3 regions of the Klebsiella oxytoca genome follow, and region 1 is predicted to be linked to each of the others. Evidence: predicted binding sites of a transcription regulator. Region 1 holds the regulator's gene; each other region holds the start of a gene.

Region 1 (9,840 bases):
TCAGGTATAGCATAAGGCAGGCGGCAAGGTAGAGCCCCCAGAAGCGTACATGTGACTTGAAGTATGACGGGTATAGCCCGCTGGGTCTCGGCGTTTTATTTGTATCGTGATAAAGTAACAGTTTCATATTCACGCAACCAGAGGACGCTCATGGATAAGACCACTTCGCAACAAATGTTAGCGCATGCTGAAAAGCTCTGCGCGCAGCGTGGCGTGCGCCTGACCCCGCAGCGCCTTGAAGTATTGCGTTTGATGAGCCTGCAGCAAGGGGCTATCAGCGCCTACGACCTGCTCGATCTCCTTCGTGAAAAAGAGCCCCAGGCTAAACCGCCGACCGTCTATAGGGCGCTGGAGTTTTTACTGGAGCAGGGGTTCGTGCATAAGGTGGAATCCACTAACAGCTATGTACTGTGTCACCTGTTCGATCAGCCTACCCACAGCTCGGCGATGTTTATCTGCGACCGCTGCGGCAGCGTTAAAGAAGAGGGCGCGGAAGGCGTAGAAGATATTATGCATACCCTGGCAGCAAAAATGGGGTTTGCTTTACGCCATAACGTTATTGAAGCTCACGGCCTGTGCGCTGCCTGTGTCGAAGTGGAAGCCTGCAGCACGCCTGGGCACTGCCATCACGATCATACCATTCAGATAAAAAAGAAAGCCCGCTAAGGCGTAAGCCACAGCGGGATTCAAGGGAATATACCCGTCATACTTCAAGAAGCTGCATGTGCGTTGGCGATAACTCGGCCCCTCCCTGGGCCTCACCCTGACGGGCGCCGTTCAAAACGGTTAACCGTTTTGTCCTGCAACCTGCAACTCGAATTATTTAGGGTATTAATCGTAGGACAGGCAATAACAGTGGGTTAATACACGACGCTTTCGCTACCAGCGATAGTCGTTTTTAGTTTCCCAATCAGTCACTTCTTTCTCAGCCTGATCTTTAGCGTATCCATAACGTTCCTGAATTCTGCCGACCAGCTGATCGCGCTTACCTTCGATGACGGTCATGTCATCATCGGTCAGCTTGCCCCATTTCTCTTTCGCTTTACCTTTAAACTGTTTCCAGTTACCGCCGATTTCGTCTTTATTCATCATGCAATCCTCATCGTTCGGTGAATGAACAGCCCGCTGTGTCTCGGACATGACTTAACTATAGATGAGTATTCTGGGTAAGATTTATTATTCGGAATCTTTAACCACCAGAACAATAAAATACACTATGAAAACCAGGTACCGCGCCGCCAGTGCCGCCGCCAGATGACAGCCAAAGAAACGCCGCGTAGAGCGAGAAATACGGCCAGCGCCAGCCACAGTCCATGATTACCGAGCAGCGGTACCGTCAGCAGCGTCAGAGCAAACCCTGCCGCCGCCACCGCCATGCTGTTACGCATCTCCGCACCGCGCGTCGCGCCGATAAACATACCGTCGAGCAGGTAGCACCAGACGCCAACGAGCGGCAGTATCATCTGCCACACCAGATAGCGGTCGGCCAGCTGCTGTAGCGATGACAGCGAGGTTAACAAAGCAATAATGCGTTCGCCGGCGAGGCAGTAGATGAGCGCGAACGCCAGAGCCACCATCCCTGACTGGCGGCAGGCCGCATGCCATACGGCAAGCAGTTGGCTATCGTCGCGGGCGCCGTAAGCCTGCCCCGAGTGAGCCTCTACGGCGTAGGCAAAACCGTCCAGCGCATAGGCGGTAAAGGTCAACATCGTCATGAGTACGGCATTGACCGCGACAACATCAGCGCCGAGACGGGCGCCATATACCGTTACCGCCCCAAAACAAAGCTGTAGCAGCAGCGATCGCAGCATGATGTCGCGATTCAGCGCCAGCAGACGTCGTATATCTCCGCGCCAGGCATTTTTCAGCATCAACAGGGAAACGCCGCGTAGCGCCAGCACCCGTTTCGCCATTAGCAGGCCAATGACGAAAGTGGCATATTCTGCCGTAACCGTCGCCAGTGCCGCCCCCTGCACATTCATGTGCAGGCCCATCACCAGCCATAAATCGAGCACAATATTGAGCACGTTACCGACCACCAGCAGGATCACCGGCGCTCTGGCGTACTGTACCCCAAGCAGCCAGCCCAGCAGAACCAGATTTGCCAGCGAAGCCGGAGCGCTCAGCCAGCGGATCTCAAGGAAGCGCCGGGCCTGCTCAAGTACCGCTTCGCTACCGCCAACGATATGCAGCGCCAGATTTATTAACGGGATCCTGAAGAGAACAATCGCCAGCCCGGCGGCCAGCGCCAGGCCTAGCGGTTGCACCAGCGCACGCGCCAGCCGCTGCGGATCTTTTGCGCCAAACGCCTGTGCCGTTAGTCCGGTCGTGCTCATTCGCAGGAACAAAAGCAGCATAAAGAGGAAACTGGTCGCCGTCGCACCGACGGCCACGCCGCCCAGATAAACCGGGCTGTCGAGGTGACCAATAACGGCAGTATCCACCAGTCCCAGCAGAGGAACGGTGATATTGGAAAAGATCATGGGCAGCGCTAAGCGCCAAAGGGCTTTGTCGGCGGCGTTAAAAAGCATGGGGAAAGAGCCAAAATGAGGAAAAACGACGCGGCATCATACAATTACTGATGATGCCGCGGGATGAAGAAATTACTGCCAGTTGCCGTTACGGATAACGCCGACGGCCAGGCCTTCAATAGTAAAACTCTGCTCGCGGAGATCCACCACAATCGGTGAAAATTCGCTATTTTCTGGCAGCAGTTCAACGACGTTACCCTGCTTTTTCAGACGCTTCACGGTAACTTCTTCGTCAATGCGCGCCACAACCACCTGGCCGTTACGCACATCCTGCGTTTTATGTACCGCCAGCAGGTCACCGTCGAGAATACCGATGTCTTTCATCGACATCCCGCTGACGCGCAGCAGAAAATCGGCATTCGGTTTAAACATGGCCGGATCGACCTGATAGTGACCTTCAATATGCTGTTGCGCCAGCAGAGGCTCGCCTGCCGCGACGCGACCGATAAGCGGCAGACCCGTTTCTTCTTCCGTCAGTAGACGAATACCGCGGGAGGCACCGGAAACGATCTCAATTGCGCCTTTACGCGCCAGCGCTTTCAGGTGTTCTTCCGCCGCGTTTGGGGAACGAAACCCCAAGCGCTGAGCAATCTCCGCACGCGTCGGCGGCATGCCCGTCTGGCTGATATGATCCCGAATGAGATCAAACACCTCTTGCTGCCTGGTCGTTAACGCTTTCATTCCGCCCCCTGGGTGTATATACAGTTATGCTGTGAGTATATACAGCTAACGGTGATTTTGGAACCACATTTCACACAAAAATCAGGAGTTTCTTTCCGTTTTGCGAGCAGATACGAAAGGACTTAGCGATAGTTTGCCCATAAAAGCACTGCCCATGTGATCAGCGCGATGATAATCGCCAACAACACCGCCGCAGAGCCCATGTCTTTTGCTCGCCCCGAGAGCTCATGGCGTTCAGGGCCGATACGGTCCACGACCGCTTCAATCGCGCTGTTGATAATTTCAACTATCATCACTAACAGGACTGAGCCAATTAACAGCACTCGCGTAATGGCATCAACGTCTAACCAGCAGGCTATCGCCACGGCAATAATGGCCGCGACGCCTTCCTGACGAAATGCGGCCTCATTGACCCATGCCGCGCGAAATCCTTTCCAGGAATACCCTGCAGCTTTAATAATTCGGGTTAACCCAGTGGTATTATTGGCCATCAAACGAACCTTTTTATGTAAATGACATCAATGAGTGTACGCGTTTACTGCGTTACAACGGAAATTTTGCGCACTTTCTGTTATTCTTGCGGCGCATTTGCATGATTAACCAGAGGCTTCACATCGTCTATGTCTGGCTGGCAACGAATTTACTATAAATTACTGAATTTACCATTAAGGGCGCTGGTAAAGAGCAAGTCGATTCCGGCACAACCTGCTCAGGAATTAGGCCTGGATACCTCGCGGCCGATTATGTACGTCCTGCCCTACAATTCGAAGGCGGACCTGCTGACGCTGCGCGCGCAATGTCTGGAACATGAGTTACCGGACCCACTAGAGCCGCTTGAGATCGATGGCGCCCTGCTACCGCGCTACGTATTCATCCACGGCGGACCACGCGTGTTCACCTATTACACGCCGAAAGAAGAGTCTATTAAGCTATTCCACGACTATCTCGATTTGCACCGCAACCATCCTGACCTTGACGTGCAAATGGTGCCGGTCTCGGTCATGTTTGGCCGCGCACCGGGACGTGAAAAAGGCGAGGTTAACCCTCCTCTGCGCATGCTCAACGGGATACAAAAATTCTTCGCCGTTCTGTGGCTGGGCCGCGACAGTTTTGTGCGTTTCTCACCTTCGGTCTCTTTGCGGAAGATGGCGGACGAGCACGGCACCGATAAAATTATCGCTCAGAAGCTGGCCCGCGTGGCGCGTATGCATTTCGCCCGGCAACGTCTGGCGGCCGTCGGTCCACGTCTGCCTGCGCGTCAGGATCTGTTTAATAAACTACTGGCATCGAAAGCCATTGCTCGCGCCGTAGAAGACGAAGCGCGCAGCAAGAAAATCTCCCATGAAAAGGCGCAGCAAAACGCTATCGCCCTGATGGAAGAGATCGCAGCGAACTTCTCCTACGAGATGATTCGTCTGACCGACCGCGTGCTAGGCTTTACCTGGAACCGCCTGTATCAGGGAATTAACGTCCATAACGCTGAGCGCGTGCGCCAGCTGGCACACGAAGGCCACGAGATAGTTTATGTTCCATGCCATCGCAGCCATATGGACTATCTGCTGCTCTCTTACGTCATTTATCATCAGGGGCTGGTTCCGCCGCACATCGCTGCCGGCATCAACCTGAACTTCTGGCCAGCCGGGCCGATTTTCCGCCGCGGTGGCGCATTCTTTATTCGCCGTACGTTTAAAGGCAATAAGCTCTATTCAACGGTATTCCGCGAATATCTTGGCGAACTGTTCAGCCGCGGCTACTCCGTTGAGTACTTTGTCGAGGGCGGTCGTTCCCGTACCGGGCGTCTGCTGGATCCAAAAACCGGCACCCTGTCGATGACCATCCAGGCGATGCTGCGCGGCGGCAATCGTCCGATCACTCTGGTACCGATTTATATCGGCTACGAGCACGTGATGGAGGTCGGTACCTACGCTAAAGAGCTGCGCGGCGCAACGAAAGAGAAAGAGAACCTGCCGCAGATGTTGAAAGGTCTCAGCAAGCTGCGCAATCTCGGTCAGGGCTATGTTAACTTCGGTGAACCGCTGCCGCTGATGACCTATCTCAACCAGCACGTGCCGGACTGGCGTGAGTCTATTGACCCCATCGAAGCAGTCCGTCCTTCCTGGCTGACGCCGACGGTGAATAACATCGCCTCAGACCTGATGGTGCGCATCAACAATGCCGGGGCGGCAAACGCCATGAACCTGTGCTGTACGGCGCTGCTGGCATCGCGTCAGCGCTCGCTGACTCGCGAGCAGCTTACCGAACAGCTAGAGTGCTACCTCGCCCTGCTGCGCAACGTGCCATATTCGGCGGATGCGACCACCCCAGCGGCTTCTGCCAGCGAACTTATCGACCACGCGCTGCAGATGAACAAATTCGAAGTCGAGAAAGACACTATCGGCGATATCATCATTCTGCCGCGCGAGCAGGCCGTCCTGATGACCTACTACCGCAACAATATCGCCCATATGCTGGTGATGCCGTCGCTGTTGGCCGCTATTGTGACCCAACATCGTCGTATTACTCGCGGCGAAATCTTGCGTCACGTCGAGATGTTCTATCCGTTCCTGAAGGCTGAACTGTTCCTGCGTTGGGAAAAAGCGGAGCTGGCGGGCGTTGTCGATGCGCTGATTGCTGAAATGGAGCGTCAGGGTCTGATCGCCCTGAACGACGATGAAGTAAGCGTCAATCCGTCTCATGCCCGTTCTCTGCAGCTGTTGGCCGCAGGCGCGCGTGAAACGCTGCAGCGCTACGCTATCACCTTCTGGCTGCTAAGCGCTAACCCATCAATCAACCGCAGTACGCTGGAGAAAGAGAGCCGCACCGTGGCGCAGCGTCTGTCCGTGCTGCACGGCATCAACGCGCCAGAGTTCTTCGATAAGGCAGTGTTCAGCACGCTGGTGCTGACCCTGCGTGATGAAGGCTATATCAGCGATACCGGGGATGCCGAGCCGGAAGAGACGTTAAAGATCTACCGTATGCTGGCGGATCTGATTACCTCTGATGTGCGTCTCACGATTGAAAGCGTTACCCAGGATGAAGCGTAACGTTTAAAGAGATGTCCCGGCCTGCGCCGGGCTACCGGACCATGCGGTTTTGTAGCCCGGCTAAGGCGTTTACGCCGCAAGCCGGGAAACCCACAGCGCTACTGCATATACCCCATCGCCAGGCCGAGAAACAGCACCAGCCCAACGTAGTTATTGTTCATAAATGCCTTAAAGCAGTCATCGCGTTCACGTTTAAATATCAGCTTCTGCTGCCAGACAAACAGCGCCGCGGCGATAAACAACGACCAGTAATACTCCCAGCCCAACCCGCTCAGCCAGCCTACCGACGCCATCAGTACCAGCACCGCTATCTGTAAAATGCCGATGATTAAGCGATCGTTATCGCCAAACAGAATCGCCGTCGACTTGATGCCGATTTTTACATCATCATCACGATCGACCATCGCATATTGGGTATCGTAGGCCACCGCCCACAGGATATTGGCGAGGAACATCAGCCAGCAGCTCAGCGGCAGCGATTCGCTCACCGCCGAAAACGCCATCGGAATCGACCAACCAAATGCCGCGCCCAGAACAACCTGCGGCAGATGAGTGTAGCGTTTCATAAACGGATAGACCCATGCCAGCGCCAGCGCCGCTATCGACAGCAGAATGGTCATGGTATTCAGGGTTAGTACCAGCAGAAATGAAAGCAGCACCAGGACGACAAACAGGGTTCGCGCCTCTTTTTCGCTCACATCGCCGCTGGGCAGCGGACGGTGGGCGGTACGTTTGACGTGGCCGTCAAACTTGCGATCGGCATAGTCGTTGACCACGCAGCCTGCGGCGCGCATTAACCAGACGCCGGCAACAAAAACGGCGAGGATCCATAGCGGCGGTATTCCCGGCGTCGCCACCCACAGCGCCCACAGCGTCGGCCACAGCAGCAGCAGCGCGCCGATCGGTTTGTCAGTACGCATCAGGCGGTGAAACGCCAGCAGCTTGTTCTGCGTCAGACTCCACTCCATTTAATTATCCTCTCAATACAACGGCGATGCAGGCAAAAACAGTTCCGTCAGCAGCAGCGGTTTGCCGCTCAGCCGGAGGCGGGAACGACGCCCCCAAAGCTCTGCATTACGACCAATTTCAATAAAATCACGGGTTAGCGTCGATGACGTAAAGATATAGCGCCCCAGTGGCGTTTGCCCCAGCTGTTGCAGCGCCAGCTCGGGGCCACAGAGCGTCGACTCCGGCACGATAGTCCGCCCGGCCAGCCAGGGTTCAGCGTTGGCGCAAAGGATAATTTCCCGTAGCCAGTAGCGGGGTTCACTCGGCAGCAGGGACTCCTCATCAACCAGTTCTTCGCGTCCAACGAAGCCTTCATTAACCATCATGACGCTAACTTTCTTCCCCTGCTGCTCAAAACGCTTAGTCATTGAGTCTTCCAGCAATAGCCAGTCGCGCAGATGCGCGTCCAGCGGGGGCATAGTGGCAAAATAACGCAGCGCACGCAGTTGCGTAAGCGCAGGATGTGGCATGCCTGAATCTCCGGTACATAACGTAAAGGTATTGTATCGCAGAATGGGATATGGGGGGCGGGCAAACGTCAATATCCGATCATCCGCGCAACAGCTGTGCAACAGAGGCTGCCGCGCGATAAAAAAAAGTGCGCCCGAACGGACGCACCTAAAGGCTGTGCCTAAACATCAGCATTGTGGGGAGACGGTCACCCCTTGCCTTTTACACTGCTGATAAAGGTGGAACGAGCAGATTTCGAGCCAAGACGTTCAGCTTCGTTCATCAATTTCAGAGCCTTATCGATATCGCCTTTCGCGACCGCCTGCTTGATACCGTTGTTGAAGTAGGTTTCAGTATCATCAAGCATCGGTTCGCTTTTCGCCGCCGGGGCCGGGGCCGGAGCGGCAACCGGCGCGCTATAGGCAGGAGCTGCGGTATTACCTACGGTAACAGGACCCGGAGCGGACGAACCGAACAGCGGGCCAACCAACACGCTGGAGGCGGTAGAAGTTTTCACCTTCAGGCTAATGGTACCGTTTGTAACGTGTTTCGCGATGGGATCCGGAATATCCGGCACCGCATTGCCGGTACCTTTGGCGTAAGCCTTCGCCGGATCGATTAATTTAGTGGTCTGCTGCAAATCCTGCGGTGTGGTAAAGACCAGCACATAAATTTTCTGCTGTCCCAACGCCGGCGTCAGGCGCATTACGCCTTCCAGACGATCGGAGCTCATCACACCCGGTTCAAGATAAGTGAAGTAGCTGCTGGGGAAAAACGCGGATGGCGTCATATTCTGGTCAAGAATCAGCACGTTCGGCGCATATACTGTGGTTTGTTTTTCCACTTGGCTGGTTAACGTAATATTGAGCTCGCCAATATTCGCCGGAACGCTGTATGCGGCGACCGGACCACTGATACCGGGGACATTGAGCATCTGTCCTGCCACGGCGAGCTTTGTGGTTTGCGTTTTTGATTGATCGACTGGCGTCCAGGTTAGCTGCTGCAACGCGGAGGCCGGAATCGACGGCGCGGCAGAGGTGTTCTGCGGCACAAAATTAACATCAGCAAAACTGACTGCGGGTACGCAGGCCATCAGGCCGACGGACAGGCAGAGGGCAACGAGACTTTTCTTCATTTTCATTGTTATCACCTCAATTCCGATGGCCGAGCGGTAGCCAGGCAATAGCGCGCTGGGCCTGAGATAGAGGGGCTTACGCCCCTCTTTTTTTAGTTACGAACGGTTAGATTCGATTACCACCAGATTTCCATCTGGGCACCGAAGGTCCACTCGTCGTTGTCGCCACGGCTAGTAGTGCTCAGGCCTGAGTTAGTTGCGGCGGCATACTTGGATACATTATCGCCACTTTTGATGTAGCCCCAGTTCTCATCCCATTTCGCATAAGTTGCAAAAAGACGGATTGCTGGACGGGACCAAATGCTGTCGCCTGCCTGCCACTGTTGTGCAAGGGTGATTTTGTACTGATTGTTGCGATCGCCGGTCTGCTGAGATTTCACGTTGTCGTACCCAACTTCCAGCAAAGTACTCATGATCGGCGTCCATTTGTACATTGGGCGAACGCCAACGGTCCACCACTCGGTACCAAGGTCGTTGTCAAAATCGATTTTTTGGAACATACCGACGTACATCAAATCCCATTTGTCGCCAAGGGAAATGGCACCATGATCAAGAACACGCCACATATTACCGTTGTTGTTAATCACGTTATTTGCATAGTTAGTTTTACTGCCGTCTGGATTCGTGACCGTAAAGGAAGAAGAGCCATAGGAACCTTGAGAGGCACCTTTGCCCTGCGTCGTCATAGAATCCGTCGCGTATTGCAGAACAAACTTGTTAAAGCCTTTCAGCATGCTTTGGGTATGCTCTGCGGTGAACATCCAACCATCTTTTGATGCACCATTTGCCAGGCTATAGTCATCAGTAGTATTGGCTCGTCCGTAATCGACCCCCAGCTCCAGTACACCATCTGGGTTAGTTTCCAGACCCGCTAAGCGAATATCGAAAACGTCATTGGCTGTATCTTTGGATTTACTATAAATATTGTCGCTACTGAAGGTATAAGACCCTCCGGCTTCTTGAGAACGCGTTGCTGCCAGAGAGAGTTTAC
Region 2 (9,840 bases), 1.5 Mb from region 1:
CGCTGCTGCTGCCAGATTTGCCAGATGCCTTCGACGTAGCCCTGGGCGAAGTTAGCGGTATTCGGTTCGCTGCCGTCGGTGATGAGCTGGATCGGTGCATCGTCGCCGGGGCGAGCCATCTTCTGGTCGAAGTCTACCGGTACTACCACCAGCGCGCGGATCCGCCCGGCCTGCATCATTTGAATCAGCTGCTGGCGGTTGTCGCTGATGGTGGCGTCAATGTACGGGGAACCGGTCATGGTATGGACGAAGTCCAGCGCCTCTTCGCTTTGCTGCTCCAGCAGCACGCCCACCCGCAGCTTGCTGGAGTCGAGGTTAATTCCATAGCCAAAGATAAACAGCAGCAGCAGGGGGATCACGACCGCAATCAGCCAGCTGCTGGGGTCGCGGACGATTTGTCGCGTCTCTTTCACGCACAGGGCGCGCACGCGCCGCCACGATAGCAGTTTAGCGCTCACCGGCGTTCTCCTTATCCCAGTCGTGGATGAGGGTAATAAATGCCTGCTCCATCGTCGGGTCAGGCTGTTCATCGTCCGCCGCCAGCGCCTTCAGATCGTCCGGCGTGCCGCTGGCGATCAGCTTACCGTGATAGACCAGGCCGATACGATCGCAATACTCCGCTTCATCCATAAAGTGGGTGGTGACCATCACCGTAACGCCCTTATCCACCATGCTGTTGATATGCAGCCAGAATTCACGGCGGGTAAGGGGATCGACGCCGGAGGTCGGTTCATCAAGGAACAGGATATCCGGCTCGTGCATCAGCGAGCAGGCCAGCGCCAGGCGCTGCTTATAGCCGAGCGGCAGGTCGTCGGCGGCCTGGCGGGCGATGCTTTTCAGGCCGAACGCCTCGCTCATGCTGGCGATTTTAGCGTTCTGCGCCCGACCGCGCAGTCCGTACACTCCGGAGAAAAAACGCAGGTTTTGCTCAACGGTAAGGTTGCCGTAGAGCGAGAACTTCTGCGCCATATAGCCCAGATGCTGACGCGCTTTGCCGGAGCTGACTTTCAGGTCCATACCCAGCACCAGCGCTTTACCGGAGGTAGGAACCAGCAGACCGCACATCATCTTAAAAGTGGTGGACTTGCCGGCGCCGTTAGGCCCGAGAAGGCCGAAGATCTCGCCGCGCTTAACCTGGAAATCGACGTGGTCAGTGGCGGCAAAATCGCCGAATTTCTTGGTCAGAGTCTGCGCTTCAATCACCGTGTCGTCATGTGAACCCTCTACGGTGTGGATAATTTTTCCCAGCGGCGATTCGGCGGTACCGGCGCCGCCCAGCAGATCGATAAAGGCGTCCTCAAAGCGCGGCGCGGTTTCGGCGATCTCCAGCGACGGCATATCGGCAGCTTCTTGTACTTCGCTGATGCTGGCCTCTTTCTTGAGGATCAGGCGTACCGATTTGCCCTGAATCACACCATCGCTCACCTGCGGCAGTTTTAAGGTACGCTGGAGTAAGCGGCGGTTATTTTCCTCGCTGCTGGATAGCAAAAAGCTGCGACCGGCCATGGTTTGCGTCAGCTCTTTTGGCGCGCCCTGATAGAGCAGTTGTCCCTCGTTCATCAATAGGACGTCGCGGCACTGTTCGGCCTCGTCGAGATACGAGGTGCTCCAGAGGATCAGCATGCCGTCACCGGCCAGTTCGTGCACCATCTGCCAGAGTTCCCGACGCGAGATGGGATCGACGCCGACGCCGGGTTCGTCCAGCAGCAGTACTTTCGGTTCGCCGACGAGGGTACAGGCCAGGCCAAGTTTCTGCTTCATACCGCCGGAAAGCTTGCCCGCCAGCCGGCCGGTAAAGGGGCCGAGGGAGGTAAATTCCAGCAGCCGGGCAAACGTTTTCTCCCGCGCTTCGCCGGTAACGCTGCGCAGGTCGGCGTAGAGCGTCAGGTTTTCCATCACCGTCAAATCTTCATACAGGCCGAATTTCTGCGGCATATAACCGAGTACCGCGTGCAGGGCGCTATCGTCGGCAATCGGGTCGAAGCCGATTACCCTTGCGCTGCCTGCGTCGGGCTTCAGCAGTCCGGCGAGCATGCGCATCAGGGTGGTTTTTCCTGCGCCATCCGGGCCCACCAGTCCGGTAACGTAGCCGGAGCGAATAGTACAGTCCAGCGGCGCGACGGCCGGGCGGTCCATTCCGGCAAAGCGTCTGGTCAGTCCGTTCAGCGAAATAACGTCTTCGCTCATTGGCCATTTCCGTTACTGAAGGTGACGGTGACCGGCATTCCCTGACGCAGCGCGTCGTCGGCATCGGTCACCACGATTCGCAGGCGATAAACCAGATCGGTGCGCAGGTCCGGGGTTTCGACGGTTTTCGGCGTAAATTCAGCCCCAGGGGAAACGAAACCAATTTTGCCGCGGTAGGGTTTATCCGGCCGACCATCGGTATAAAGCTGCACTTCGCGCCCCGGCTGGGCCTGACCGAGGTTTTTTTCATCAATGTAGGCGCGGACCCATACCGGATGGGTTAACGACAGCGTCATCACCGTGCCGCCAGCGCTGAGCATGCTGCCTGGTTCGACGGCGCGGGTCATCAGCGTCCCGTCGGACGGCGAAGTTAAGGTTGTATCGTGCAGATCGAGTTTCGCCTGCGCCAGCGCGGCCTGGGCCTGCTCCAGGCTGGCTTTGGCCTGGGCGATTTCCTGCGGACGATTACCGGCGCGGTACTGGCGTAGCTTATCCTGGGCGGACTTCAGCGTAGCCTGGGCCTGATCGCGTGAGGAGCGGGCGTTTTCCAGGTCGTTGGCGGAAATAGCGCTGCTTTTGCGCAGCCCCAGCTGACGCTGGTAAAAGTTCTGCGCATAGTCGTAAGCCGCCTGCGCCTGGTTAACCGCGGCGGCGGCCTGGGCAATCTCTTCCGAGCGATAGCCCGCCATCATCAGGTCGTACTGCGCCTGGGCAGTAGATACGTTGGCCTGAGCCTGCTGCAGGGCGTTCTCATAGGGCGCGCGATCCAGTTCGCCCAGCGTCTGCCCGGCTTTAATCGCATCACCCTCGTCGACGCTGAGCGACGCCAGTCGCCCGCCTACGCGGAAGCTCAGGTTAACGGTACGAATATCCACATTGCCATATAGCGTGAGTTCTTTCGGCTGGCTGCTCTGGTACCACCACCAGCCTCCGCCAATGACAGCGGCCAGCAGGAGAAGCAACAGAACGACGATGAGCGGTTTTTTCATGACTCCAGACCCCTTTGCGATAATCCTTGTAGAACGAAATCGATATGGCAGGTGATGACCTCGATAATTTGCTCGGTTTTATCCCGATCGAACTCAGTCCAACCCGCACGGCGCAGTATCGTTTCCCGACCAAGACGAAAAGCGAGTACTTCGCCCAGCAGTGCGTGAGTGTGGAGGACCATTTGCGTGCTGTCGGCGTTAAGGCCGGTATAGACGGAAATTAAACGGGTCAGGTAGCAGTGTAGCGGAGCAATGACCCGATCGTGGATTAGCTGGTAAGCCGGGGTCGGTGACAGCTGCTCGCGGGAGATGAATTTGCTCAAATTGACCGTATCATTCTGGGTCAGAAGTAAAATCATATTCTGACAGGCGCGCAAGATCAGGGTGCGGATGGCGGCTTTATCCGCTGCGGGCTGAGCCAGCAGATCCTCTGCCGCCTGCGCGTGGGGGTGAAAATTTTGCGCGATGAAATCGGCAATCCACCGGGCGCAGGCAAGGTAGAGGTCGTCTTTGGAACCAAAATAGTAAGTGATAGCGGCAATATTTTGCCCGGCCTGGGCAGCGATATCGCGGGTCGTGGCGTGCAGGCCATATTCGCCGAACTGGGCGATAGCGGCGGCGATAAGCTGGCTTTTTGCCTGCTCGCCTTTGCTGGTCATTGGCGTTGTCGTCATGGCACTCAAAAAATTAATCAATCGATTGATTAACTCTAGGCGTGGGTTTCCGGTTTGTCCAGCGTTTGCGGTTAAATATGAAATCCTTCCTGATTTAGCCCTTCGGAAATCCAATGAATGAAAGAAAATCTTCACTTTTTCTTTTTGTTCATTGGGTTAATGAGTTAGGGGAGGCGGTTGCCGCGTAGCCAGCCCTGTTTGACCGCTACGGAAGTGCTAATGCATTGATGGTAGATAAAATTAAGCATCGCCAGCGTTAATTGTTTCCGCCCCCGCGTATGCGTTGACCAAGGTGCGGCTATGGCGCCCCTCATCAGCGGCTGAATTATTCAGACGATACCTCGCGTATTCTTTTCCCTTTACAGGAGATTTTATGCGGTTCGTCACAAAATCTGCTAGAATGCGCAACTTCATGGCATTGTGGTTTTTGCCATCTCTTTCGCAATAATCTCCCTGAAAACTACGCCTGTGACGGGCCGGGGCGGTTCGGAGTTGTTATGTCTTTTGATTCCCTTGGCCTGAATCCTGAAATCCTGCGCGCAATTGCTGAGCAGGGCTACGTTGAGCCAACCCCTATTCAGCAGCAGGCTATCCCGGCAGTGTTACAGGGCCGCGATTTGATGGCCAGCGCCCAGACGGGTACCGGCAAAACGGCAGGTTTTACGTTGCCGCTGCTTCAGCACCTGATCCAAAAAGAACCCCACGCGAAAGGCCGTCGTCCGGTACGGGCCCTGATCCTGACCCCGACGCGCGAACTGGCAGCGCAGATTGGCGAGAACGTCCGGGATTACAGTAAGTATCTCAACATTCGTTCGCTGGTGGTGTTTGGCGGTGTAAGCATTAACCCGCAGATGATGAAGCTGCGCAGCGGCGTCGATATTCTGGTGGCCACGCCTGGCCGTCTACTGGATCTTGAGCATCAGAACGCCGTTAGCCTCGACAAAGTTGAAGTGCTGGTGCTGGATGAAGCCGACCGTATGCTGGATATGGGCTTTATTCACGATATCCGCCGCGTGCTGGCGAAGCTGCCGCCGAAACGTCAGAACCTGCTGTTCTCCGCAACATTTTCCGACGACATCAAAGCGCTGGCGGAAAAGCTGCTGCGTAATCCGCTGGAAATCGAAGTGGCGCGCCGTAACACCGCTTCCGATCAGGTGAGTCAGCTGGTGCATTTTGTTGACAAAAAGCGCAAGCGCGAGCTGCTGTCGCAGATGATTGGCGAAGGCAACTGGCAGCAGGTGCTGGTTTTTACCCGTACCAAGCATGGTGCCAACCATCTGGCGGAGCAGCTTAATAAAGACGGTATCCGCAGCGCCGCAATTCACGGTAATAAGAGCCAGGGCGCACGTACCCGCGCGCTGGCTGACTTTAAATCCGGCGCTATTCGCGTGCTGGTAGCGACCGATATCGCCGCGCGCGGTCTGGATATCGAAGAGCTGCCGCACGTAGTGAACTATGAACTGCCAAACGTACCGGAAGACTACGTCCATCGGATCGGTCGTACCGGGCGCGCCGCGGCAACGGGCGAAGCGCTGTCGCTGGTCTGTGTCGATGAGCATAAACTGCTGCATGATATCGAACGCCTGCTGAAAAAAGAGATCCCGCGCATTGCCCTGGCAGGGTACGAGCCGGATCCCTCGATTAAAGCCGAGCCGATTCAAAACGGTCGTCAGCAGCAGCGCGGCGGCGGCCGGGGCGGGCAAAGCCAGAGCCGCGGCGGTCAGGGGCGTAGCGCCCAGGGGCAAGGTCGTGGTCAGCAGTCCGCTCCGCGTCGTACCGATGGCGAAGCGCCAAAAGCGCGTACTCAGGACGGGAAACCGCCTCGCCGTCGTCGCCCGCGTAAACCAGCCGCTGCTGAGTAACACTATTTCGTTATTGCTGTAGCTATTGCCGTTATCGCACGGCTACGCCACAGATTGACTTATCCGGGCGGGATTCCTTGCCCGGAACTCTTGCCGCTCATCTTGAACCTCGAGCGTGATTCCAGTTTGCTCAGAAAGACATTCCTCCCGACAGTGAAAAAATGGCACAATAGTGGCTGTTTATACAGTATTCAGGTTTTCTCATGGCTTTGACCGCAGCGCTGAAAGCGCAAATCGCCGCCTGGTATAAGGCGCTTCAGGAACAAATTCCTGACTTTATTCCCCGTCCTCCGCAGCGGCAGATGATTGCCGATGTGGCGAAGACGCTCGCCGGGGAAGAGGGGCGGCACCTGGCGATTGAAGCGCCGACCGGCGTCGGTAAAACCTTGTCATACCTGATTCCCGGTATTGCCATTGCCCGTGAAGAGCAAAAAACGCTGGTGGTCAGCACCGCCAACGTTGCGCTGCAGGACCAAATCTACAGTAAAGACCTGCCGCTGCTGCGTAAAATCATCCCCGACCTTCGTTTTACCGCCGCCTTTGGCCGCGGGCGCTACGTCTGCCCGCGTAACCTGGCCGCGCTTGCCAGCAGCGAACCAACGCAGCAGGATTTGCTGGCTTTTCTTGATAACGAACTCACGCCGAATAATCAGGCGGAACAGAAGCTGTGCGCGACCCTGAAGGCGGATCTTGATAGCTATAAGTGGGACGGCCTGCGCGATCATACCGATAAAAACGTGGATGATTCCTTGTGGAGCCGCCTGAGCACCGATAAAGCCAGCTGCCTGAACCGCAACTGCCACTATTATCGCGAATGCCCGTTCTTTGTCGCCCGACGGGAAATTCAGGAAGCGGAAGTGGTGGTGGCGAACCATGCGCTGGTGATGGCGGCTATGGAGAGCGAGGCGGTGCTGCCGGAGCCGAAGCATTTGCTGCTGGTGCTTGATGAAGGCCATCACCTGCCGGATGTCGCCCGCGATGCGCTGGAAATGAGCGCTGAAATCACCGCGCCGTGGTATCGCCTGCAGCTGGATCTGTTCACTAAGCTGGTCGCCACCTGCATGGAACAGTTTCGTCCTAAAACCACGCCTCCGCTGGCGAACCCCGATCGTCTGAACGGACATTGCGAAGAGCTGTATGAGCTGATCTCCTCTCTGAATAATATCCTCAATCTGTACATGCCGGCTGGGCAGGAGGCTGAGCATCGCTTCCCGATGGGAGAACTGCCGCAGGAAGTGATGGAGATTTGCCAGCGGCTGGCGAAGCTTACTGAGACTTTGCGCGGCCTGGCGGAGCTGTTTCTGAACGATCTCAGTGAGAAAACCGGCAGTCACGATGTGGTGAGGCTGCACCGGGTACTGCTACAGATGAACCGCGCGCTGGGAATGTTTGAAAGCCAAAGTAAACTTTGGCGACTGGCATCGCTGGCGCAATCCTCGGGCGCGCCGGTAACCAAATGGGCCACGCGCGACCTGCGGGATGGCCAGATGCATATCTGGTTCCACTGCGTAGGGATCCGCGTCAGCGATCAGCTGGAAAGGCTGCTCTGGCGTAGCGTTCCGCATATCGTTGTCACTTCCGCGACGCTGCGTTCGCTAAATAGCTTTTCGCGTCTGCAGGAGATGAGCGGGCTGAAAGAGAAAGCCGGCGATCGCTTTGTCGCGCTGGACTCGCCCTTTAACCACGTCGAACAGGGCAAAATCGTCATTCCGCAGATGCATTACGAACCGCTTATTGATAACGAAGAGCAGCATATTGCCGAGATGGCCGCCTATTTCCGTGAGCAGGTCGAGAGCAAAAAGCATCTCGGTATGCTGGTGCTGTTCGCCAGCGGTAGAGCGATGCAGCGTTTTCTCGAACACGTTACCGATCTGCGCCTGCTGCTATTGGTTCAGGGCGATAAACCTCGCTACCGACTGGTGGAGCTGCATCGCAAACGCGTTGAAGCCGGCGAACGCAGCGTCCTGGTCGGGCTGCAATCCTTTGCGGAAGGGCTGGATTTAAAAGGCGACCTGTTAAGTCAGGTGCATATCCATAAAATAGCGTTTCCGCCGATAGACAGCCCGGTGGTGATAACCGAAGGTGAATGGCTCAAAAGCCTCAACCGCTACCCGTTCGAAGTCCAGAGCCTGCCCAGCGCTTCATTTAACCTGATTCAGCAGGTTGGTCGTCTGATCCGTAGCCATAGCTGCTGGGGAGAAGTGGTGATTTATGACAAACGCCTGCTGACCAAAAACTACGGTAAGCGTTTATTGAATGCGTTACCCATATTTCCGATAGAGCAGCCAGCTGTCCCTGAGGTTATAGTAAAAACTAAAGCAAAACAGACGCGTCGCAAACGGCGTTAACGCTGCCGTGCCGATGATATGAGAAGCTCAGAGGAGCCAGCAATGGACTACAGCAAGATAATTAAAGAAGTCGGGCGCGGAAAAAATCACGCCCGCGACCTTGATGTGGAGACGGCCCGCGCGCTGTACTCGCGGATGCTTAACGGCGAGGTGCCGGAGCTCGAGCTGGGCGGCATTCTTATCGCCTTGCGTATCAAGGGCGAAGGTGAAGCGGAGATGCAGGGTTTTTATGAAGCGATGCAGGCTCACACGATCCAGCTCACCCCGCCGGTTGCTAAACCGATGCCGATTGTGATCCCAAGCTATAACGGCGCGCGTAAACAGGCAAACCTGACGCCTCTGCTGGCCGTGCTGCTGCACAAGCTTGGTTTCCCGGTGATTGTTCACGGCGTAAGCCATGACCCAACCCGCGTGCTGACGGAAACTATTTTTGAGCTGATGGGGATCCCGGCTACGCTTCATGCGGGCCAGGCGCAGGCGAGGCTCGACAGCCATCAGCCGGTTTACGTTCCGGTAGGTGCATTTTGTCCGCCGCTGGAAAAACAGCTGGCCATGCGCTGGCGTATGGGGGTGCGCAACAGCGCCCACACGCTGGCCAAGCTGGCAACGCCATTTGCGGAAGATGCCGCGCTGCGCCTGTCGAGCGTCTCCCATCCGGAATATGTCGGTCGAGTGGCAAAATTCTTTGCTGAGCTTGGCGGACGGGCGCTGCTGATGCACGGTACCGAAGGTGAAGTTTATGCTAACCCGCAGCGTTGCCCGCAGATTAGCCTGATTGATGCCGCCGGAACGCGGGTGATACACGAGCGTCAGGATAGCGCTGCGGCGCAGGCGGTCGTGCTGCCTGAATCAAAAGATCCCGAAGTGACCGCACGCTGGATTGAGCGCTGTATCGTCGGCAGCGAACCGTTGCCGCAGTCGCTGAAAATTCAGCTGGCCTGCTGCCTTATGGCAACGGGGGAGGTTTTGTCTGTGCAACAGGGGCTGGCGAAAGTCGAAGAGAACTGGTAACCGTATTCGTCAGGCAAAAAAAAGCCCGTCCAGTGGCATGGACGGGCAAGGCAAGGGTATTAAGGATCTTACAGGGTTAGAACAGTGGCATTACGGAGTCTTGCTACAGGGATAGCTGGCGATTATTTATAGATAACCGCGGTACCGCTAAGTTTGTTGTTGCTGTTCGCGGAGGTAATGCTATAGCCGGTCGCACCAGCAGCTTCCGCTTTTTCAGCCAGTTTGGCTTCCAGTCCATCCAGTGTCGTCGCGCCTTCAGCGGAGACCACACCGATTTTGTTCATGCTCTCTGCCTGAGCCGATGTTACCGGCTGTGCGGCGAACGCGCCGAAAGAAAGAGCGGAAAGGGCGATAGCAGCGGCAGCATATTTGATGTTTTTCATAGTTAATCTCTCGCAGGTTGTCTTTATAGAGGACGATGTTTCGTCGATGTGATAAGTATCACGATTTTTGCCGAGAGAGAAAATCGAAGGAAATTAACAATCTTCATCTAATTTTTTGAATGATTATTAATTTATTGAATACTAATAAATTATTTTCGCCGATAAAGACAAATTCGCTTATGGCCGGGTACAGCGGGCTTTGAGGGCACATTTTGCCACTCCGATCGCCAAAAAACGTGCGCGAAAAGATAACGCTATCTGCGGTAATGAACGGTAAATATCCGTCAGCGTAGCTGGCTGTCTTTGGAACCTCTGCGATTATATCCTGAAAATGTATTGTTGTGTAAATCTTTCTCCTGTTGGCATTTGAGGCAATATCTCACCCC
Region 3 (9,840 bases), 750 kb from region 1:
GCCAGCGCTGACGGTACAGTCCCGCGATACCTTTGTACGCCTGCTTAATGCCACGCCGAACGGCGTCATTCGTAACTCTGATGTGGCAAAAGGCGTGGTGGAGACCTCTCTGAACGTTGGCGTAGTGACCATGACCAGCGATAACGTGCAGATTCACTGCCTGATTCGTTCTCTGATCGACAGTGGAAAAGATTATGTCGTGAGCATGCTGGATTCCTTAGGCAAACTGGCGGGTGCGAAAACCGAAGCTAAAGGCGCGTATCCGGGCTGGCAGCCGGACGCCAATTCGCCGGTAATGCATCTGGTGCGTGAAACCTATCAGCGTCTGTTCAACAAGACGCCAAATATCCAGATTATCCACGCGGGCCTGGAATGCGGTCTGTTCAAAAAACCGTATCCGGAAATGGACATGGTTTCTATCGGGCCAACCATCACCGGTCCTCACTCTCCGGATGAGCAGGTTCACATTGAAAGCGTTGGCCAGTACTGGACGCTGCTGACCGAACTGCTGAAAGCTATTCCGGCTAAATAAATCGCCACAGGCCCATTCCCGACGGAATGGGCCTTTTTCTTTAATAACGAATAGCCGGTTAACGCCCGCTAAACGTTCGCCGTGGATTACCGCGTTCAATCTGATGATGAAACATTCTGCGTTCAGATCTCAATGCCGTGCTATCGTCCTGCCGCTGCTGCTCCAGCTTCCACGCAATCAACAAACGGGCCAGCCGTTTATTAGCATGCTGACTCCGTTCCGACTGAACCTTCACGCTAATCCCACTTGCCAGATGAGTGGCACGTACCGCTGAGTCGGTTTTATTCACGTGCTGCCCGCCGGGACCGGAAGAGCGTAGCGTTTCAAAGCGGATCTCGCTGGACAGCTTCTGTTCGTCGCAAGAAAAGCGCCCGACGCCAACATACCAGTTTTTACGTCCATGATGCGGTCTGAACGGGCTGGGAAAAATCCATTGCAGGGTACCGCACCAGCTTTCGCTAAAGGAAAACGCATTGTCGCCATCAAGCGAAATCATGGCTGAACGCAGCGTGCCGGAACGCCAGCCCGGTTCGCTTTCCAACAGCGTAACAGCCACCCTCTGCTCTGCGGCTTCTTGTATTAAGCAATCCAATGAAAGTTTCACCGCCAGACAGCATTCATCTGGCCCCTGTGCGGAAGAGAGTTGCAGTAAAATCATGCGCCTTTCCCTCCGCTGGTTTTCAGCGTCAGCAGCGGACGCAGGCGGGCGATCGGTTCAACCAACCCGGCCTGCACCAGGCAGTCCACTACGCTCTCGACCGATTTATACGCCTGCGGCGCTTCTTCATAGATCAGCTGGCGATCCCGGCAGATCACCCTGCTTCCCAGTTCAGTGCGGGACAGCTGCGCAGGAGTGTACTTGCCTGACAATCTTCCTTTGCACTCAGTACGCATCCACTTACGCCCGGCTCCGTGAGCCAGAGAATGTAGTGCTTCCTCATTGACCACGGGCTGAACCAGCCAGCTATAATCGCCGCGAGATCCAGGGATAATCACCGGACCACGGTTGTCCGGTGTCGCCCCTTTGCGATGCAGCCAGCCCATACGTCCGTTGACAGAGCAGGGTTCAACAAAATTATGCGCAATATCCAGCACGCTATGTCCATCGGCCCGTACCTGTTGCAGGATTCGGGTGGCTATCAGCTGCCGGTTTACGCGGGCAAAAGCCAGCGCATCGTTATGCGCTGCCAGATAGTCCGCAGCTGCGGCGCTACCTTCAGCCAGACCATGGTGTGAAAAAGCCGTAATATGGCGTTGCAGAATAGATTGCCCCAGGCCACGCGAACCGCTGTGTGCCAAAAGAAGCAGATGCTGAGAATCAAGACCAGCCTGCTGGAAACGCCTGTTATCAACAATCCGATCCACCTGCTGCAGTTCAGCGAAGTGGTTGCCGCCGCCAATTGAACCCAGAGCGCTACGCCAGGAATGGGCTAACAGCGCTTCCGGCAGGTAGTCATCCAGCCAACCTTCTTGCGCAGCATCATCCATAGCGGACAATTTCTTCTCATACTTGTCGGCATTGTATTTTCGCCCGTGGATATCCGTTTGCCACAGCACCATGCCGCAGCCGATATCGTTGCCAACCAGAGCCGGATAGAGATGACCAATAGAAAAGAAAGCCGCGCCGATCGGGTAGCCGCGCCCGGGATGCAAATCTGGCATTCCCACTACACGATGCATGTGGGGTAAATTTGCCGTTGTGTGTAATTGTTGGATCGCTAAACCTTCGATCCACAGATCGTCTGACGTAATATAAGAAATAGCGTCAGACGTATAATGAACATTATTGCCCATATACCAATCCATATAAAAAATAAATCAAGGATATGGCAGACGTTACCAGGGCAAAAAAAGAGTGTTATTCCTGGGAAGGCCTGCAAAGTGCGTTCTGAGAATCTATTTTCATGATGAACCTCCTTTGCAGTTAATTTATTTGCTGAAATCGGGCGTATAATAATCAGGCAAAATCTTTATTGCAAGCCGATTCATCGCCGCATCCGATAATTAAGAAATCGCTCACCGCGCGCTTCTACTTGCTGTTGTTCAATAACATGGAAGCCATGACGTTGAAAAAAAGGCTTTGCCGTAATACTGGCTTCTACCGTAAAAACGCGTTCAGGATGCTGAAGGAGCAGCGCCTTGAGTAAGGCGCTGGCTACTCCCTGACGGCTATGGTCGGGAGAAACAAACAATAAGTCGATATAGTCATCCACGGCGGTAATAAACCCGACGAGGACTGTATCTTTTTCCGCAACTATTACCCGTGAAGCCGCTATTTTTTGTCGCCAGCGCTCCTCATCAACCTGAGCCCAGGCGGCAATTTGGCGGGCAGAATAATCGGCGCTTGCCGTCTCTTTAATAGCCCGTAAAAATATAGTGCAAAGCGTGGGAAAATCATGCTGTTCATACGCTCTTATTTTTAGCATTGTTATAATCCCAGAACTAATTGTCTTTCCAGCTGTGGGTCGAGTAGCGTCACGTGTAGGCCAACAAGCCTTACCCCCCGGCCTCCACGCCGTTCATGCCAGGCTTTATGCGCCGTGGTGATTAAATCATCTTTATTTAAACGGGGCCAGACATGCTCCTGGGTAGTAAGTTGAAAATCATTAAACTTCAGCTTGATCCCCTGACGGGCAATCAGCAAATCTGGTTTTACCTTCGCCAGGCGTCGCTCCAGTTCCGGATAGAGATTCTCTATAATTGACTCACATTCGGCCCATTCATGGATATCTTCTATCAGGGTGCGCTCAACGCCAACCGATTTGCGCAGGCGCTCACTGCTGATCTCGCGTTCATCAATCCCCTGGCTGCGCTCCCAGAGTATTCTGCCGAATTTACCAAATCGCTTGAGCAATAGCGCCAGATCGCTGTTTTGCACATCTTCACAGGTTCTCAACCCCATGCTTTCCAGCTTCGCGGCAGAAACTTTTCCGACGCCCGGGATTTTTGATAACGGCAACGTTTTGACAAACTCAGCAACCTGATGCGGCGCAATGACAAACTGGCCGTTGGGTTTATTAAGATCCGAGGCGATCTTGGCAAGAAATTTTACCGGGGCAATTCCTGCGGAGGCTGTCAGGTTTAGCTCGCGATGGATGGTTTCGCGAATTTCCTGCGCCATCAGCGTTGCCGACCCCTGGCAGTGAACGCTGTCGCTAACGTCAAGATAGGCTTCATCCAGTGATAATGGTTCAATTAAAGAGGTATAGCGGGAAAAAATCTCCCGGATATGGTTTGACGCCTCTTTGTAAGCATCAAAACGGCCGGGAAGCAGGGTTAAATGGGGGCAAAGTTTGAGGGCCGTGGCGGTAGGCATAGCGCTGCGCACGCCAAACTTACGTGCCGGATAGTTGGCCGTACTGATGACACCGCGCTCTACCCTGCTGCCGCCAATCGCAATAGGGATATCTCGTAGCGCCGGGTTGTCACGCATTTCAACCGCCGCGAAGAAGCAGTCCATATCAACATGGATGATTTTGCGCATCGTTAGCCCTCACTTACAACTGGACAAGTATACAGTATAAGTCAGGTTATTGAGAAGAGAAACGCTGTAAGAGACGATGAATATTGTGATAAAGAATAACCCGGCGTTGCTGTGCTCGGCCGGGTCAGGTGGACAGGAGAAAACTAGAGGATACGATTTTGCTGGCGCTGGGCCTCTCTGGCCATACGCTTTTTACGCGCATCGCAGGGCTCAGGACAGTCGCACACCTTTTCCATCCCCAGCGAGGAGATCCCGCCGCAGCTTCCCTGGAGACTTTTACGCTTGATCAGGTACCCCAGCGACATCCCTAAAATCACCAGCGCGAAAATAACAAAGGTCGCCACAAATACCGTCAGCATCATCAGCCTCCAAAATCGTCCAGCATGATGTTTTCATCTTCCACGCCAAGATCTTTGAGCATTTTAATAACCGCGGCGTTCATTACCGGCGGCCCGCACATGTAAAACTCGCAGTCCTCCGGCGCCGGGTGATCGCGTAGATAGTTTTCATACAGCACGTTGTGAATAAAGCCAGTATGCCCTGTCCAGTTGTCTTCCGGCTGCGGATCGGAGAGCGCCACGTGGAAAGTGAAGTTAGGGTTCTCACGGGCCAGCTGCTCGAATTCGTCATCATAGAACATTTCTCGCAAAGAACGCGCACCGTACCAGAAACTGATTTTACGTTTACTGTGTAGCCGCTTGAGCTGGTCGAAAATATGCGAACGCATCGGCGCCATTCCCGCTCCGCCGCCGATAAATACCATTTCAGCTTCCGTTTCTTTAGCGAAGAACTCCCCAAAAGGACCGGAAATCGTTACTTTATCGCCCGGCTTCAGCGACCAGATATACGAGGACATGATCCCCGGAGGCGCATCAGGCACCTGCGGTGGCGGCGTTGCTATACGCACGTTGAGCATGATGATGCCCTTCTCTTCCGGATAGTTAGCCATAGAGTAGGCGCGTAAAGTCGGCTCCTTCACGTCAGAGACATAGCGGAAAAGATTAAACTTGTCCCAGTCGCCGCGATACTCATCCGGGATGTCAAAGTCGGCATAAGCCACCTTGTGTGATGGACATTCGATCTGAATATACCCACCGGCGCGGAACGGAACCACGTCGCCATCCGGCACGCGCAGCTTCAGCTCCTTGATGAAAGTGGCTTTGTTATCGTTGGAGATAACCTCACACTCCCACTTCTTGACGCCAAAAATCTCCTCCGGCAGCTCAATTTTCATGTTCTGCTTCACCGCAACCTGGCAGGCCAGACGGCAGCCCTCTCTCGCCTCACGCTTGGTAATATGAGAAAGTTCGGTAGGCAGGATATCACCGCCGCCCTCTTTCACCGTTACCCGGCATTGACCACAGGAGCCGCCTCCGCCGCAGGCGGACGAGACGAAAATACCGTTGCTCGAGAGCGTATTCAGCAGCTTATCGCCCGCCGGAGTACGAATCTGTTTATCCGCTTCATTATTAATTTCAATGACCACGTCGCCCGCATTCACTAGTTTCGAACGCGCGGCCAGTATCAGCCCCGATAGCACCAGGACGATCAGCGTGAACATCACTACGCCAAGAATAATTTCCATACTTTCCGCCCTTATAGCTGCACACCGGAGAATGACATAAAGCCCAGCGCCATCAGCCCCGTGGTAATAAAGGTGATCCCTAGCCCGCGCAAACCTACAGGCACGTTTGCATATTTCATTTTTTCACGGATGCCTGCCAGCGCCACAATCGCCAGCAGCCAGCCAATGCCGGAGCCGAAACCGTAAACGATGGATTCAGTGAAGTTATAGTCACGCTGCACCATGAAGGAGACCCCGCCAAAAATCGCACAGTTAACGGCAATCAGCGGCAAGAAGATCCCCAGCGCGTTATAGAGCGTTGGGAAATACTTATCGAGGATCATCTCAAGGATTTGTACCAGCGCGGCAATAACGCCAATGAAGGTGATAAAGTTCAGAAAGCTTAAGTCAACGCCCTCTACCAGCGCGCTATCGCGTAGCACCAGGTTATACACCAGATTATTGATAGGTACTGCCAGCCCAAGCACGACGGTTACCGCAACGCCGAGCCCAAAAGCGGTCGAAACCTTTTTCGATACCGCCAGGAAGGTACACATCCCAAGGAAGAAGGCCAGCGCCATGTTTTCAACAAACACGGCACGGACAAACAGGCTAATGTAATGAGCCATAATCGGTTACTCCTTTTCCTGCTGTTCAGGCTTCCAGCTGCGTACGGCCCAAATCAACAAACCGATAATGAAGAACGCACTTGGCGCGAGGAGAAACAGGCCATTTGGTTGATACCAGCCGCCGTTCTGTACTGTTTCCATTACCGTGATACCAAACAGTTTGCCGCTGCCAATAAGCTCTCGCAGGAAACCAACAATCAACAGAATCGCGCCATATCCCAGACCGTTGCCGATACCGTCCATAAAGCTCGCCAGCGGCGGGGACTTCATGGCATAGGCTTCCGCCCTCCCCATCACGATACAGTTAGTGATGATCAGCCCGACAAACACCGATAGCTGTTTGGAGGTTTCATATGCAAAAGCGCGCAGCAGCTGGTCAACCACGATAACCAGCGAAGCGATAATCGCCATCTGTACGATGATACGCACGCTATTAGGAATATGATGGCGAATCATGGAGATAAACATGCTGGAGAAGGCCGTCACCAGTGTTACCGCGACGGTCATTACGAAAGCGGTCTCCAGCTTGGTCGTCACCGCCAGCGCGGAACAAACGCCCAGAACCTGCAGAGTGATAGGGTTATTAGCGATAAGCGGCCCCACCAGCACACGCTTCATTTCTTTCATGTCGCCCAAATCAGCCATTATTCAGCTCCCCTTCACGCACCTTATGCAGGAATGGACCAAAACCCAGTTCGCCCATCCAGAAATCAAAGCTATGCTGTACGCCGTTTGACGTCAGCGTTGCGCCAGATAGCCCATCAACGGCATGGAGATCGCCTGGACGCGCCCCGCCTTTAACGATTCTCAGCGCTGGCATACCTTTATCGTCGAACACCTGTTTACCGACAAACTGCTGACGCCAGTTAGGGTTTTCGATTTCGCCACCCAGCCCCGGCGTTTCGCCATGATCGTAATACGTAATCCCTTTGACCGTGCGGCCATCGGTTTCCAGGGCAACAAAAGCGTACATTACTGACCACAGGCCGTTGCCGTAAATTGGCAGCACAACTTCCTGAATCTGCTGCTTTTCATCACGCACCAGATAAATTTCGGCAATATTGCTGCGGCGTTTGATGCCAGCCGGGTCCTGACTGACTTCCAGCGGTATGCTCTGCTGGGGATCTTTCAGAGCCTGGGCCTGATTAAACTTGCCCGGGTCTTTATCCAGCAGCTCACCGCTGGCTAAATCGACCAATCGAGGAGAGATACGGGCCTTGAAGGTATCAGCCACTTCATCAGCACTCATCCCCTGCTTCATCAAACCGGCAACCGCCAGGATATTGCGCTGTTTATCCAGAGCGCGCTGCTCCTGCTGGCGCGATTTTAGCCCCACGGCAGAACCGGCGACTACAATTGAGCAGACCAGGCAAAGCACCAGCACCACCAGCAGCGTTTTGCCGATGCTATCGTTACTTTTATTCTCAGCCACGCGACTTCCTCCGCTTAATATTGGCCCGCACCACCAGGTAATCGAACAGCGGCGCGAAGAGGTTGGCGAAGAGGATCGCCAGCATCATCCCTTCCGGATAGGCCGGGTTAACCACGCGAATCAGTACGCACATCACGCCGATCAGCAGGCCATAGCTCCATTTACCTTTATCCGTAAACGACGCGGACACCGGGTCCGTCGCCATAAACATCATGCCGAAGGCAAAACCGCCGAGAACCAGATGCCAGTACCACGGCATGGCAAACATCGGGTTGGTATCAGAACCAATGAGATTAAACAGCATTGCGGTAGCAACCATACCGATAAAAACCCCGGCGACAATGCGCCACGAGGCGACTCGACCAAAGATAATGATTGCACCGCCGATCAGAATCATCAACGTCGAGACTTCACCAATCGAGCCTGGAATATTACCGAGAAAGGCATCCATCCAGCTTACCGGCAGGCCGGTAGTGACGTTAACCAGCGATTCACCGCCGCCGCTTGCCCACTGGGATAACGGGGTCGCGCCGGAGAAGCCGTCCGCCGCGGTCCATACCAGGTCGCCGGAAATTTGTGCCGGATAGGCAAAGAATAAAAACGCACGTCCTGCCAGCGCCGGGTTGAGAAAGTTACGCCCGGTACCGCCAAAAATCTCTTTAGCAATGACTACGCCAAAAGTGATCCCGAGAGCGGCCTGCCACAGCGGCAGAGTGGGCGGCACTATCAGCGCAAACAGAATCGAAGTAACGAAGAACCCTTCGTTAACTTCATGCTTACGAACGATAGAAAATAGTACTTCCCAGAACCCACCGACCAGAAATACGGTGATGTAGATAGGCAGGAAAAATACCGCCCCCAGCGTCATCATGCTTAGCCAGCCGGCATCAGCGCTGAAGTTCACCCCAAGCCACTGTGCGATACTGTAGTGCCAGTTTCCGGCAATAACCTGCTGCAGCTGTTCAGCAGCGTATAATTTATGCAGTGCCGGAATAGTCTGCAGGCCGACGTTATACATTCCCCAGAACATCGCCGGAAAAACCGCGAACCACACCAGAATCATCATTCGCTTAAGGTCGATAGCATCTCTGACATGCGCCGCCCCGCGCGTCACCTGGCCGGGAGTATAGAACAGCGTCGCCGTCGCCTCGAACAACGGGTAGTATTTTTCCAGCTTGCCGCCGTGCGTAAAGTGCGGCTCAAGTTTTTCAAACAGTTGCTTTAAGCCCATCACTTATCCTTCCTGCTCTATCTGGGTTAACACGCTGCGCAGTGCCGGGCCGTATTCATACTTGCCGGGACATACGTAGGTGCAAAGCGCCAGGTCTTCTTCATCCAGTTCCAGACAGCCCAGCGCCTGCGCGCTGTCGGTATCGCCCGCCAGTAAATCCCGCAGCAGCATCGTGGGCAAAATATCCAGCGGCATGACTCGCTCATAGTTGCCAATTGGCACCATAGCCCGCTCGCCGCCATTGGTATCCGTCGAGAAATTGAAAAGCTTACGCTTCATAAAGTGACCGAGCGTGGTACGGGTAATAGAGTATTTATCTTTCCCCGGCATGACCCAGCCGAACAGCTCTTTTTCACGCCCCTCTTTCACGACGCTTACCTGTAAATGAAAGCGTCCAAGGAATGCATGAGGGCCACTGGCGCGCGTCCCGCTGAGGACCGAACCGGAAATAATACGATTTTCACCATCAAGCAGTTCATCTATCAGTAGTTCATCAAGACTGGCGCCCAGGCAAGTCTTTAGCAGACGCGGCTCTTTCACCTGCGGACCGCCAAGAGCAATGATGCGTTCGCTATACAATTCTCCTTCAAGGAATAATTTGCCAACGGCAATAACATCCTGATAGTTAAGATGCCAGACCTGCTTTTTCAGACTAACCGGCTCAAGAAAATGGATATGGGTCCCTGGCAGCCCGGCCGGATGCGGCCCGGTAAACTGATTGAAAGTAACCTGTCCAATGGGATGCCCGCCAAGCTTACCGCCGCTGGCCTGGCAAACGTGGACTTTACCGTCGGTTAAGCGCGTCAGCAGCGTCAAACCGGCGTCAAAGGCATCGCGCTGTGCCAGTATGAGTGGCTGCGGATCGGCCGCCAGCGGATTAGTATCTATCGCGGTCACGAAAATGGCCGCAGGAACGCTGCCCGGCGCAGGTATTTTGCTGAAAGGGCGGGTGCGAAAGGCCGTCCACA

Evidence for each region. Region 1 encodes LexA, which represses DNA repair genes until DNA is damaged. Its sites were predicted from a motif close to TNCTGTATGTACATACAGNA; they were not measured.
Region 2: a site for LexA is predicted at 5,883-5,902, ahead of dinG (ATP-dependent DNA helicase DinG). Genes of this name have one in related genera too.
Region 3: a site for LexA is predicted at 4,034-4,053, ahead of dinB (DNA polymerase IV). Genes of this name have one in related genera too.

The regions. Positions count from the first base shown of each region.
Region 1 is NZ_CP046115.1:343,711-353,550, reverse strand. It holds gene zur (zinc uptake transcriptional repressor Zur) at 151-666, shown strand; gene GJ746_RS01645 (CsbD family protein) at 880-1,089, opposite strand; gene dinF (MATE family efflux transporter DinF) at 1,215-2,531, opposite strand; gene lexA (transcriptional repressor LexA) at 2,604-3,212, opposite strand; gene GJ746_RS01630 (diacylglycerol kinase) at 3,335-3,703, opposite strand; gene plsB (glycerol-3-phosphate 1-O-acyltransferase PlsB) at 3,833-6,256, shown strand; gene ubiA (4-hydroxybenzoate octaprenyltransferase) at 6,355-7,224, opposite strand; gene ubiC (chorismate lyase) at 7,237-7,734, opposite strand; gene malM (maltose operon protein MalM) at 7,923-8,855, opposite strand; gene GJ746_RS01605 (maltoporin) at 8,966-9,840, opposite strand, start outside.
Region 2 is NZ_CP046115.1:1,829,865-1,839,704, forward strand. It holds gene GJ746_RS08510 (ABC transporter permease) at 1-458, opposite strand, end outside; gene GJ746_RS08515 (ATP-binding cassette domain-containing protein) at 448-2,187, opposite strand; gene hlyD (secretion protein HlyD) at 2,184-3,176, opposite strand; gene cecR (transcriptional regulator CecR) at 3,173-3,850, opposite strand; gene rhlE (ATP-dependent RNA helicase RhlE) at 4,348-5,712, shown strand; gene dinG (ATP-dependent DNA helicase DinG) at 5,916-8,060, shown strand; gene ybiB (DNA-binding protein YbiB) at 8,103-9,071, shown strand; gene ybiJ (DUF1471 family protein YbiJ) at 9,194-9,454, opposite strand; gene GJ746_RS08550 (DksA/TraR family C4-type zinc finger protein) at 9,739-9,840, opposite strand, start outside.
Region 3 is NZ_CP046115.1:1,098,280-1,108,119, reverse strand. It holds gene pepD (cytosol nonspecific dipeptidase) at 1-532, shown strand, start outside; gene prfH (peptide chain release factor H) at 591-1,190, opposite strand; gene GJ746_RS05170 (RNA ligase RtcB family protein) at 1,187-2,326, opposite strand; gene GJ746_RS05165 (GNAT family N-acetyltransferase) at 2,518-2,958, opposite strand; gene dinB (DNA polymerase IV) at 2,961-4,016, opposite strand; gene nqrM ((Na+)-NQR maturation NqrM) at 4,160-4,375, opposite strand; gene nqrF (NADH:ubiquinone reductase (Na(+)-transporting) subunit F) at 4,378-5,601, opposite strand; gene nqrE (NADH:ubiquinone reductase (Na(+)-transporting) subunit E) at 5,613-6,209, opposite strand; gene GJ746_RS05140 (NADH:ubiquinone reductase (Na(+)-transporting) subunit D) at 6,216-6,854, opposite strand; gene GJ746_RS05135 (Na(+)-translocating NADH-quinone reductase subunit C) at 6,847-7,641, opposite strand; gene GJ746_RS05130 (NADH:ubiquinone reductase (Na(+)-transporting) subunit B) at 7,634-8,872, opposite strand; gene GJ746_RS05125 (Na(+)-translocating NADH-quinone reductase subunit A) at 8,876-9,840, opposite strand, start outside.